2 regions of the Priestia sp. FSL P4-0332 genome follow, and region 2 is predicted to be linked to the other one. Evidence: riboswitches for the same ligand, from Rfam matches in the RefSeq annotation. Region 2 holds a riboswitch; the other holds the start of a gene.
What was found. A riboswitch is a leader RNA that binds a small molecule or an ion and turns the genes downstream of it on or off. The one in region 2 is predicted to bind ZMP and ZTP.

Region 1 (6,304 bases), 1.7 Mb from region 2:
TTACGAATTGGCCTTCTACGTGGATCGTCAGTATACTAAGTATGGCTATTTATCTTAATTTTTTCACGCATCATTTTATTTACGACTTCCGCTGGTTTTTAAAACTTTTTACTTTACTTATTTTTTATCGAACTTTTGTATATTTTACGGTTAACAAACGTACATATCGCATGCCTGTAGCACTGTCTTTTGTACTGATTGGCTTTTTCATTTGGATCGCTGAAAATATCGCAACATTTTTCGGGGCATGGCAGTATCCAGATCAACAGCAGCAGTGGACAATGGTTCATATAAGTAAAATTAGCTCTTGGCTTCTTCTTGTGATTGTTAGTTTCTTGATTGTTGCTTTACTAAAGCATTTAAAAGAAAATCAAAGCCAATTTAAACAAAGGAAGAAATCAAAAGAAAAAAACGAAATATATGAAAGATAGAAACATAACTATGTACACGCTGTTAATATGAAGTGCAGAATCTTTGGAGGCTTATATGCAAGAATATATTTTTTATCTTCCCTATTTTAAATCAGCGGGGAAGACCGTAGCAGTTACAAATGAAAATGGAGAAAACGTCGGACAACTTAAGAGAATGCATAAAAATATGTGGACTAAAAGTATTGATTTTTAACTCGTGATGGACTTCCAGTTTTAGATTCTATTTCTTGGTTTCCTATCTTTTCCTGCGGCTTAAAGGTACATTTACAAGTTCAATGGGAAGGAAGAACGGTGCTTATTGATCACGTGAAAAAACACCGGTGGGTGATAAAATAAAATGGAAAAACAGTGGGGGATCTATTAGGTAAAGGAATAATTAAAAACGAAGGACAACAAGAAATTAGATGGGGAAATAACGTCTACATGTTAAGCAGTCATGAAGCCGTAGAGGAAGCGTGTATTTTTAATCAAAAAAGAGAAAAAGTCGCAGAGTTTAAAACAGACCTTTTTCATTTTAAAGAAGGCAAACACTCAATAAGAGTAACAGAAGAACTGCCCCTACCCATTTTTATCGCTTCTTACTATATAACTACTTTTATTATGCCATACATATAATCAGGCGCAGAATGATTCTGCGCCTGATTTTTATATCATGATTTTACAAATATCATTTGTGAATTCAACGGGATCACTAATAGATAAGCCTTCAATTAGAAGAGCTTGGTTATATAATAAATTTGTATAAAGGTCTAATTTCCCTTTATCACTTTCAAATGCATCTTTTAAAGAAGCGAATACATCATGATTTACGTTAATTTCTAACACTTTCTCTGCTTTTACATGCTGATTATCAGGCATAGCACTTAAAATTTTCTCCATTTCAATCGTTACTTCACCATCAGCTGATAAGCAAACGGGATGTGTTTTTAAACGTTTAGACGCGCGCACATCTCCTACTTTTCCCGCCAAAGCTTTTTTCATATAGTCAAATAGCTCTTTATTTTCTCTTTCCTCAGACTCATTGATCTGTTCTTCTTCTGCTTCAATCCCTAAGTTACTGCTTGAAACAGATTTAAATTCTTTTTCTTCGTACGTCATTAACATTTTAATGGCAAATTCATCGATATCTTCTGTAAAATACAGAATTTCGTACCCTTTATCTGCAACCAATTCTGCTTGAGGAAGTTTTTCAATTCGGTCGTACGATTCGCCTGATGCATAATAGATATACTTTTGATCCTCAGGCATGCGCGATACATACTCATCTAGTGTTACGAGCTTTTTCTCTGTAGAAGAATAGAATAAAAGCAGGTCTTTTAATACGTCTTTGTTGCTGCCAAAGTCACTGTAAACGCCGTACTTCAGCTGGCGGCCAAATGATTTATAAAACTTCTCGAACTTTTCACGTTCGTTTTTAAGCAAGCTTTTTAATTCATTTTTGATTTTCTTGCCGATGTTTTTGGCAATCAGCTGAAGCTGGCGGTCTTGCTGCAAAATTTCACGTGAAATATTAAGAGATAAATCTTCAGAATCTACCATACCTTTTACAAAGCTAAAGTAATCTGGAAGAAGGTCTGCACATTTATTCATAATTAAGACGCCGTTTGAATACAGTTCAAGCCCTTTTTCAAATTCTTTTGAGTAGTAGTCAAACGGACTATTTTCTGGAATAAATAAAATGGCATTGTAGCGAATCGTTCCATCCACATTAATATGAAGGTGAGTGAGCGGTTTATCAAATCCGTAGCGCTTTTCTGAATAAAACTGCTCATAGTCTTCTGAAGTCAATTCATTTTTGTTTTTCTTCCAGATCGGTACCATACTGTTGATAACTTGCTCTTCTGTATAATCTTCTAGCTCGTTATCAGAACCTTCTTTAGGAAGTTTTTCCGTTATGTCCATTTTAATCGGGTAGCGGATAAAGTCTGAATACTTTTTAATGATCTCTTTTAAACGATACTCTTCTAGATACTCATCATATGTTTCATCTTCTGTATTTTCTTTAATTTTTAAAATGATTTGAGTCCCAACCGTTTCTTTTTCGCAAGGTTCGATTGTATAACCATCGGCACCAGTAGATTCCCATTTATAGGCTTCACCGCTGCCTAACGCTTTACTAATCACCGTTACGACATCTGCCACCATAAACGCTGCGTAAAACCCAACGCCGAATTGGCCGATAATCGTGTGCCCGTCCTTTGTTTCATTTTCGTTTTTAAACGCAAGGGAACCGCTTCGCGCAATTGTGCCCAAGCTGCTTTCAAGCTCTTCTTGCGTCATGCCAATCCCAGTATCCGTAATGGTTAAGATACGGTTAGTTTTATCTGGTGTTACTTTTATGTAATAGCTTTCTTTGTTAAAACGCAAGGAGTCGTCTGTTAAAGCTTTGTAATAAATTTTATCGATTGCATCGCTTGAATTTGATAGAAGTTCTCTCAAAAATACTTCTTTTTGAGAATAGATGGAATTAATCATCATCTCTAATAATCGCTTTGATTCGGCTTTGAATTCTTTTTTTGACATAAGAAGTTCTCCTTTCCAAATAGGGCTTGTAAAACAATTAGCACTTCAGTGGATAGAGTGCTAATCACTCTTCTTATTTAACATGTATTAGGACATTTGTCAATATATTAGGAGATTCACTAAAGAGATTAAAAATTAGACTGAAAAAAGCAAACTTTTAAAAAAAGGTTGAACGTTCTGAAAGAGTTTGCTAGAATATACTTAATTTCAAAGACTATGTGTGACTGGCGAAACGCGGATAACCGTGAGGAAGCATATAGTGACGTAGCCGTTCGCCTGGGCAGAGGTAAGGGATTAATACATATCTCTTACCTCTTTCTGTTTAGGGGGAGAGGATATAGAAGTTACCAGACATGTAGGCTAAAAAACCAGACTTTTAAAAAAATTAAAAACGAAGTTCCTTTATTCAAAGGTAAAAACATGTAAAACTACGATGATAATCAGAGGAGAGTACAAAATGAGCACATTAACATTGGAAAAAGTACAAACAATCAAAACATTAAACAACATTGCACAAAAAGGTCTAAATGTTTTTAATCAAGAAGGTTATCAAATTGACAATGACAGCGAAAACCCAGATGCGATTGTCGTGCGTAGCTTTAACATGCACAGCATGGCATTTGACCAAAATTTAAAAGCTATTGCACGAGCTGGAGCAGGGGTTAATAATATACCAGTGGACGCTTGCACGGAGCAAGGTATCGTTGTATTTAATACGCCAGGAGCTAATGCAAACGCAGTAAAAGAAATGGTTTTAACTACAATTATGGCTTCTTCTCGTAACTTATTTGCTGGAGTTGAATGGACAAAAGGATTAGACGGCCAAGGTGATCAAATTCCTAAGTTAGTTGAAGCAGGCAAAAAACAGTTTGTTGGAAAAGAAATCAAAGGTAAAACGTTAGGCGTTATTGGTTTAGGTGCAATTGGTGCTCTTGTAGCAAACGATGCGCTTGATTTAGATATGGACGTAATTGGTTTTGATCCATTCATTTCTGTTAATACAGCTTGGAATTTGTCTCGCAACGTACAGCGTGCAATGTCTCTAGAAGAACTATTTGCAGCATCTGACTATATTACGGTTCACGTTCCATTAACGGACGATACAAAAGGTGTTTTCAATAAAGAAACGTTTAGCATCATGAAACCAGATGTTCATATCTTGAACTTCTCACGCGGTGAGCTTGTAAACGAAGAAGATATGAAAGCTGCTCTTGAAAGTGGAAAAGTTGGCCGATACATTACAGATTTCCCAAATCAAAATGTCTTGAACATGAAAAATGTTGTGCCAATTCCTCATTTAGGGGCATCAACTCAAGAATCAGAAGAAAACTGCGCGGTAATGGCAGCACGTCAAGTGAAAAATTTCTTGGAAACAGGAAACGTTAAAAACTCAGTGAACTTCCCGAATGCATCTCTTCCTTACACTGGGAAAAAACGCGTAGCTGCTTTCCATCACAACGTGCCGAATATGGTAGGACAACTTACGCAAGTATTCTCAAACTACAATTTAAACATCGCAGATATGGTGAACAGAAGCCGCGGTGAATATGCGTATACAATGATCGATATTGACAATCAAGTAAGTGACGAGATTGTGCCTGAGCTAGAAGAAAAAATTGGTCAAATTGAAGGAATTATTACAAGTCGTATTATCTAATTTGGTTCCCATCATATTTTAGTGTTTCAGCCCTAACTTTTCTAAGTTAGGGCTGTTTTTACATGGTGTTTACCTCATATCATTTCCTTTATTCTCATAGCATATAGAAATACCTTTAAAGAGGTGAACGTTTTGTCAGGAGAACTGATAGGAATTTTGATAGGGTCGCTCATCGCGCTGGCAGGAACATTCATTACGTCTGTCGTAGCTATAGTGATGTCGAAAGAGCAATACAAACAAGAGCTTCGCAAAGCATTTATCCAAAAGAAAGTTGATGCCTATACCCATGTGTGTCAAGTTATTCTAGCTATAAAAAATGATTTACTTACAAAAACCGTTTCTTCAGCCGGCTTAAACTGGACGGCTCAATCTATTAACAAACTAGCAGATGTGTGTATTACGGAAGGACTATGGATCGATGAAGAAGACAGCAAAAAGTTGGAGGTTCTGCAGAAGCAGCTTTCAAAGTTTGTATTTGATGAAATAGAACTGTCTAGACATGATATCCTCACAACCTGTTATAAAATTGTTGAATATTGTGAAAAAAAGGTAAGAATTCTTCATTTTATGACCACAAAAGAATAGGTGATTACTACTTTAAGAAGTGATAGTAGAAATATTAAAAAAGCATTGGAATATAAAATTACAAAACAATCCGTTTATATACCAGCAGCCGACGAGGACATTAGTAAGTGATGAAGACGGTAAATTTATCTTTTCAAACAACGGTTCCTACGTTATTTTTCTAGTTTCTCCGGGAAATAAAGAAATTAAAGCTGAAATTGCATATAGATGTTTTGAAAAAAACGTAAGAAGGACTGTTAACTGAATAGGTCTTAGCGATTGTATGAGAAGTGTATGAGCTATTTCATATTTAGTACAGTTCTTAACAAACAGTAAGCGTTTATGAAAAGAACTTTGCAGCAGCATACAAAGTTCTTTTTTATAGCTTGCGTTTTTTCGTTCGATTGTGGGATATAACCAAAGAAAAACAAAGCAAGCAAAAGTATGATTCCGACTAAACAAGCGATTTGAATGGTATTTAAGGATGTTGAGGACTCAAGGATTAAAGCGATAATACATAAAACTAAGCCACCTAGTACAATAGTAAATCGATTAACACTGTATAAAAAACGAATGCCGTATTTTTTATATAGCAGCAGGGAGGAAGCAAAAAGACGACTGTTATAGAACGAATGCCAAATACAGCTGATATACTCATCACCTCTTTGTAGAATGAAGTAACCTTTTTGTCCAGGTAAGGGTAAGCATCCTTAACATCTCACGTTAATGTCTAAATTCACATTATCTTAAGTTTCAATTCATACTGGCTTCATATAAATTAATCATACTGAATGTATTAATGAAAGATATGAGGTGGAATAATGCTAAACAAGCTTTTTAAACTATTTACACAAGAAACCGAGATATCTAAAGATAAAGAAGTAGATCTCCACGACGAGAGCGATTTTAACGAAGTTTGTGATGATCATTTCATTATAGATGAGTATTAGAAACCCTACAAAATGCTGCAAAAGTTAAAGAATGGATTGAGTATATCTGTATAACCAGTAATTGCACAAGGGCCGTAAAGGTATACTTTTACGGCCGATTAATATTGATGAATTGCTTTTTACATGAAACAATGTGAAAAAAATGGGCATCCTAGAAGCAAAAGGAGGGGATAGAATGG
Region 2 (6,304 bases):
TACTTGTTTTGAAAGAAGGACGAGCGGCTAAAGGTGGAGGAGTCTCCCCGTTTCAAGCTTTTTGCATAAGCATGGCAGCTCGAGTAGGAACGGGAAATATTACAGGGATAGCGATTGCTATTGCACTTGGTGGCCCGGGTGCTGTATTTTGGATGTGGATTATTGCCATTATCGGTTCAGTATCAAGTTTTGTAGAAAGTACACTCGCTCAAATTTATAAAGTAAAAGGATCAAACGGGTTTCGAGGAGGGCCCGCTTATTATATGGAAAAAGGGTTAAATAAAAGGTGGATGGGCGGGCTATTTGCTGTACTCATTACACTATCATTTGGCCTGGTGTTTAACGCTGTGCAGTCTAATACGATTACGCTAGCATTTGAGAACTCTTTTGGAACGAGCCGCTTGTTGATTGGGATTATTATGACAGTTATATTTGCGATAATTATTTTTGGCGGAATCAAACGCATCGCCAAGATATCGGAATACATCGTGGTCGTATTAGCCGTTTTATACATTGGAATGGCTCTGTTCATTATCTTTAAAAATATTGATCAAATGCCTGAGGTTCTATCTCTAATTGTGAAAAATGCATTTGGGTTTGAACAGGCGCTTGGGGGATCAATTGGTGCAACGTTAATCAACGGAGTAAAGCGCGGACTGTTTTCCAATGAAGCAGGAATGGGAAGTGCTCCCAACGCCGCGGCAACTGCAGTGACGAGTCATCCAGTTAAACAAGGTCTTATCCAAGCATTTGGTGTCTTGACGGATACACTCGTGATTTGTACAAGCACAGCATTTATCGTTCTCTTATCCCCCGCCTATAAGCAGGGACTAAGCGGCATTGAATTAACGCAGGCTTCTCTTAGTACCCATATCGGCTCTTGGGCATCAGGGTTTTTAGCTATTATGGTATTTCTATTTGCTTTTAGTACGTTAATTGGGAATTATTATTATGGAGAAACGAATATTGAATTTTTAAATTCAAATAAGGTGTGGCTTTGGTCTTATCGTGTAGGTGTTTTAGCGATGGTTATTTTTGGATCGGTCGCTCAGCTTCAGCTTGTATGGAATTTGGCAGACTTATTTATGGGGATGATGGTAGTCGTGAACTTGATTGCTATTTTTCTATTATCGAAAGTGGCATTTTCTGCCTTGCATGACTATACTCAGCAGAAAAAGGAAGGGAAAAACCCAGTCTTTTATAGAGATGCGCTAGAAAACAATCAAAATATTGAATGTTGGGAAAGAGAATCTACTCCATCCTCTTCTGAAAAAGAGAATATTATCTAAAAAAAGTTCAGCCAATTGGCTGAACTTTTTTTATGCGTTTTTCTTTAATTCAGATTGGACAGTGTCTTTAGAAAATAATGTTTCTTTCACACCGTTAGTTGCTGCTTTCGTTTTTACCGCAAAAATTGGATTTAAAATAACAACTACGAGTAAGTTAGATAACAATCCCCAAAACCCTTCATAAAGACCAAATGAATTTCCTGTGGCATGAACGGTAAACGTTACAACCAGCCCTACTACTAATCCAGCAATCGTACTTTCTTTCGATTGATTTCTCCAAAACAGGCTGATAACGATAGCCGGGAAGATTTGTACCATACCGGATACCCCTAGTAACTGTAGGGAAACAAGTGCTTGAGGGAATAATAAACCAAATAAAAGTGCCAGTCCAATAACAACGAAAACCATAGAACGAGTAACCATTGTTAATGTTTTACCCTGTACATTTGGATTAATTAAATCTCTAAATATATTATTTGCAAATAAGTTAGACGCTCCGATAGCCATGATAGAGCATGGAATTAATGAAGCAAGAGCAATCGTTGCATAAGCTAACCCTTGGCCAATGCCGCCATATGAATATTGAATTAAGGTTAATAATGCTAATCTAGGATCCGTCGTATCTTGAGGTAATACTTGATAAGCAATAAATCCTAAGAAGATGACTAGAATTAAAACGATATTGTAAAGCGGTAAGAAAATAGCATTTTTACGAAGCGAATCTGCACTTTTAGCAGTGAAAACACCTGTAGCAGCGTGGGCCCACATGAATAAAGCTAAAGCAGATACGAGTGATGCTGTAATAAACCATGGAATGCCTTTAGGTCCTTGTGTTGGGATCGTTAATAGCTGAGGTGCATCCTTTGCAACATTGTCGATCATGTTGCCCCAGCTTCCAAAATGCATAATTGGCAGAGAAACAACCATAAATAACATAATCGCCCATACTAAAATATCTTTAATAATTGCCGTATATGTGGGACCTTTAATTCCGCTGAAAAAGGTATAAAGAGCCACAAGAAAGAATGAAAGAATAACGACAGCTTTTACGTTAATGTAGCCAGTTCCTGCAACGCGAAGAGTATCTTGAATACCGCTAAGCTGAAGATCAATATATGGAATGAGCATCAATACACCTACTATGGCAATTAAAGAGGAGAGAAATTTACTGTTAAAACGTTCTCTGGCATAATCAGCAAGCGTAGTAAGTTTGTGCTTTTTAGCAACAGTCCAAAGCTTTGGAAGAAAAAAGTATGAAATTAAAAAGGCTAAAACAGAGTAAGGAATGGCAAAAAATGCGATGCTTCCTCCCTGATAAGCTGTACTCGTAAGACCTAGGAATGTATAAGCAGTATATAAATCTGCTCCTACTAAAAGCCAGACGAGCAGGCTTCCAAAACGTCTTCCACCTACAGCCCACTCTTCAACTGAGCTTCTAGATGATTTGTCACGTCCCGCTATAAAGCCAATTGCGATAACGACAAGAACAATTGCTGATGTGATTAAAAGTGCGGTTAAATTTCCTTGCATTATTCAATGTCCCCCCAAGATTTTTGTAAACGATAAATAATAAATGTACACACAGGCGTTAAGAAGACCCATAAAAATAACCATAAATGCAAAAGAGGTAATCCAAAAATAATTGGATGAATGTTATTTACAAAAGGTAAAAAAGCGAATTGAGCAATAAATGGAATGATGAATAAAATAAAAATTATGAATTTTCTGTTCAATTTTACTCCTCCTACTAAAAATTTATCTAACAATGTTCACTATGATAGCAAGTCTGACATGGTAAAGCAATAAGTTTTTTGAAAATTTAGTTATAATCTATGGAAATTTTTTCAGAAAAACAAAAAAGAGCTTATGGTGGGAGTATATTTGAAATGATTATGCAAGAAAAAAAGGGGGATAATCTAAGCGAAGTTGCTCTTGAAGCAAAAAAGAGAACGGAAAAGAAGAAATTTAGTTTTGACCGGGAAGTTTTTGTTATTTCGCTGAGATAAAGTATATTGCTATTGCATCATAAGAAAAGAATTTGTATGTTCAAATAGAGATTCATGGAAAGAATAAAACAAAGCAAATAAAAAAACTAGACAATAAGTGCTTGTCTAGTTCCACCACTCTGTCAATGGTCCTTTGTCGCCATAAACAGGATCTGTTGTAGGAATAGGTACTTGTGCAATTTCATCAAATACGTGAGGGCGATCAGTTTGTTTTCCTGTTCGTAAATTGTACTCCATGCCCTCTGGATAAGCTCCAACCACTTTAAAATCAGCAGTTGACTGCAGACGCATATGCCCTGTACCTGCAGGAAGTACGAGCACATCACCAGCATGCACCACGATATTTTCCCCCATATGTCCACCTAGTTTTAAACGTGCAGATCCCCTAATTACACCTAGTGCTTCATGAGAATTGCTGTGGTAATGGTGAAAATCATATATGCCGCCTACCCAGCTATTTTTCCAGTCGTGAGAATTAAAAATGCTCTCCACTTTCTCTTTCTTACTAATAAATACGTGTTCATACAACAAAACTGGAAGACGAGGGTGATTTGGAATGGTTCCGTCGTCATCAAAATAAAGAACTTTTACATTTGCATAATTCATAAGCATCCCTCTAACAATCTTTTTTTCGTAATTTTCCCTGTTTTTTGCTGGCGTAAACAGAGAAGTTTGCTCGAAGTACTTCATTTGTTGCGAAGTGCATGATATGTAGGTTTTAACGTTTTCCTAAAAGAAGTCTCCCACTTCAAGCGTAGCTATGTGGTGGGCAGTTCCCTTTAGTATCTTTTCTTCATATTGTATATAAGTAAAGGGTCTAGTGCAAGAATTCTATGGATATATAGCTGTTAATTCTTATTTTGTAAATGAATAATGTATATTAATATAATTTTTAGAAGGTGATCTGTTCGTGGAGTAAAAGAATCAAATAATAGAAAAAGTTAGGATTTTAGTTCTTTTTATAATTAAAAAGAGATTTTCAGAAGATTAATTCGGAATTTTACGAATAATTTATTATTTTTAGAAAAGTAATGTAAACATTTTTGTGTATTGAGTAATAGTAATGAATGTTATATACTGATAAAAAATATATTCCTATATGTGACTGGCGCAACATGGATGACCATGGGGGAGCATATAGCGTATAAGCCGCGCGCCTGGGCAAACACTTGAGAAAATTTCGCAAGTGTTTTTTTTATTTTCCTAGGGAAGAGGAGTAGATTTGGATGAGCAATATGCAAAGGAAGATGGGAACATTTGCTTTAACCATGACAGGCATAGGTTCGATTATCGGTTCAGGATGGCTGTTTGGAGCATGGAAAGCAGCTCAAATTGCGGGACCCGCGGCTATTTTTTCATGGGTTATTGGAATGGTGGTTATTTTGACCATTGCTCTATCATATGCTGAACTGGGCGCGATGTTTCCACAAGCAGGGGGGATGGTCAAATATCCTCAGTATTCACACGGATCATTTATTGGTTTTTTGGCTGCTTGGGCTAACTGGATTTCAATCGCTTCAACGATAACAGTGGAGGCTATTGCATCTGTGCAATATATGAGTACTTGGCCGTGGAAATGGGCTCGCTGGACTCATGAATTAGTAGACAATGGCATTTTAACGTCCAAGGGCTTGGCAGTTGCGTCTTTGTTATTATTCGTTTACTTTTTTGTGAACTATTGGACGGTAAATCTCTTTGCTAAAGCAAACTCATTTATTACGATTGTTAAATTAATTATTCCTGGTTTAACGGCAGGGGCTTTATTTTTTGCTGGTTTTCATAGTGGAAACTTTTCAAGTGAGCATGGGGTAGCACCTTACGGATGGGCCAGTGTTTTAACGGCAGTGGCAACATCAGGTATTGTGTTTGCATTTAATGGGTTTCAAAGTCCTGTAAATATGGCAGGAGAAGCGAAATCACCTAATAAATCGATTCCGATAGCTGTAATTGGTTCAATCTTTATTGCAGGAATTGTATACATTATATTGCAAATTGTCTTTATCGGAGCAGTAAGTCCGTCATCAATTGCTGATGGATGGAATCATTTGAATTTTAACTCTCCTTTTGCTGATTTAGCGATTGCGCTTGGAATTAACTGGCTAACAATTGTGTTATACGCAGACGCATTTGTTTCTCCTTCCGGCACAGGTGCTACATATACGGCAACTACTTCTAGAATGTTATACGGGATGCAGCAAAATGGATACTTGCCAAAGATATTTGGTACTCTTCATCCACTTTACAATGTCCCGCGCCCAGCTATGTGGCTAAATTTAGCAGCGTGCTTCTTGTTTCTCTTTTTATTTAGAGGATGGGGTGTCTTAGCAGAAGTGATCTCAGTAGCGACGCTTATCTCTTATATTATGGGTCCTGTAGCGCTTATAACATTAAGAAAAACGGCTTCACACTTTTACCGTCCATTTTATTTAAAAGGGGCATCAGTTATTGCGCCATGCGGCTTCGTTTTTGCTTCCTTGACGCTTTACTGGGCAAGGTGGCCACTTACAGGTGAAGTGATCTTTATTATGGCAATTGGCCTGCCTGTTTATTTTTATTACCAAGCGAAAAATAAATGGGTGGGCTTTAAAAAAGAATTTTTAACCGGGGCTTGGATGCTTATCTATTTAGCGTGCATGATTTTTATTTCCTACATAGGAAGCGAAAAATTCGGAGGAAAAAATATTTTGCCTTTCGGATGGGATATGCTAGTGATTGCTTGCGTATCATTAGCTTTTTATTACTGGGGAATTAAAAGCGGCAAATCTAACCGATATATGAAAGAAGCTGAACAAATCAATCAAGAAAATTTTAAATCTAAATAAAAAAACACGAGCCCGTGCTCGTGTTTTTTTATTTAGGTGAGTAGAGAATTTAGACTTATTTTTTATCAAAATATTGTAAAAAATATAGATTTTAAGGTTTAAGTATTTATACAGAGGGAACCTTTATTTGGGATAAAGTTCTAAAAAAACAAAATAAAGGGGATTAGGCAGCTGTGAAAAAAATGAA

Region 1: linked by a shared signal. The riboswitch ahead of MKY06_RS12400 (phosphoglycerate dehydrogenase) and the one ahead of MKY06_RS04155 (APC family permease) in region 2 are both predicted to bind ZMP and ZTP.

What each region holds. Positions count from the first base shown of each region.
Region 1 covers NZ_JBBOUA010000001.1:2,455,046-2,461,349, forward strand. The annotation lists gene MKY06_RS12380 (DUF817 domain-containing protein) at 1-431, shown strand, start outside; gene MKY06_RS12385 (tubby C-terminal domain-like protein) at 487-624, shown strand; gene MKY06_RS12390 (hypothetical protein) at 855-1,046, shown strand; gene htpG (molecular chaperone HtpG) at 1,077-2,954, opposite strand; ZMP/ZTP riboswitch at 3,165-3,243, shown strand; gene MKY06_RS12400 (phosphoglycerate dehydrogenase) at 3,412-4,611, shown strand; gene MKY06_RS12405 (hypothetical protein) at 4,735-5,196, shown strand; gene MKY06_RS12410 (DUF6143 family protein) at 5,216-5,440, shown strand; gene MKY06_RS12415 (hypothetical protein) at 5,997-6,125, shown strand; gene MKY06_RS12420 (hypothetical protein) at 6,301-6,304, shown strand, end outside.
Region 2 covers NZ_JBBOUA010000001.1:788,662-794,965, forward strand. The annotation lists gene MKY06_RS04135 (alanine/glycine:cation symporter family protein) at 1-1,289, shown strand, start outside; gene MKY06_RS04140 (sodium:solute symporter family protein) at 1,320-2,819, opposite strand; gene MKY06_RS04145 (DUF3311 domain-containing protein) at 2,819-3,022, opposite strand; gene MKY06_RS04150 (cupin domain-containing protein) at 3,401-3,901, opposite strand; ZMP/ZTP riboswitch at 4,387-4,465, shown strand; gene MKY06_RS04155 (APC family permease) at 4,522-6,117, shown strand; gene MKY06_RS04160 (DUF5105 domain-containing protein) at 6,300-6,304, shown strand, end outside.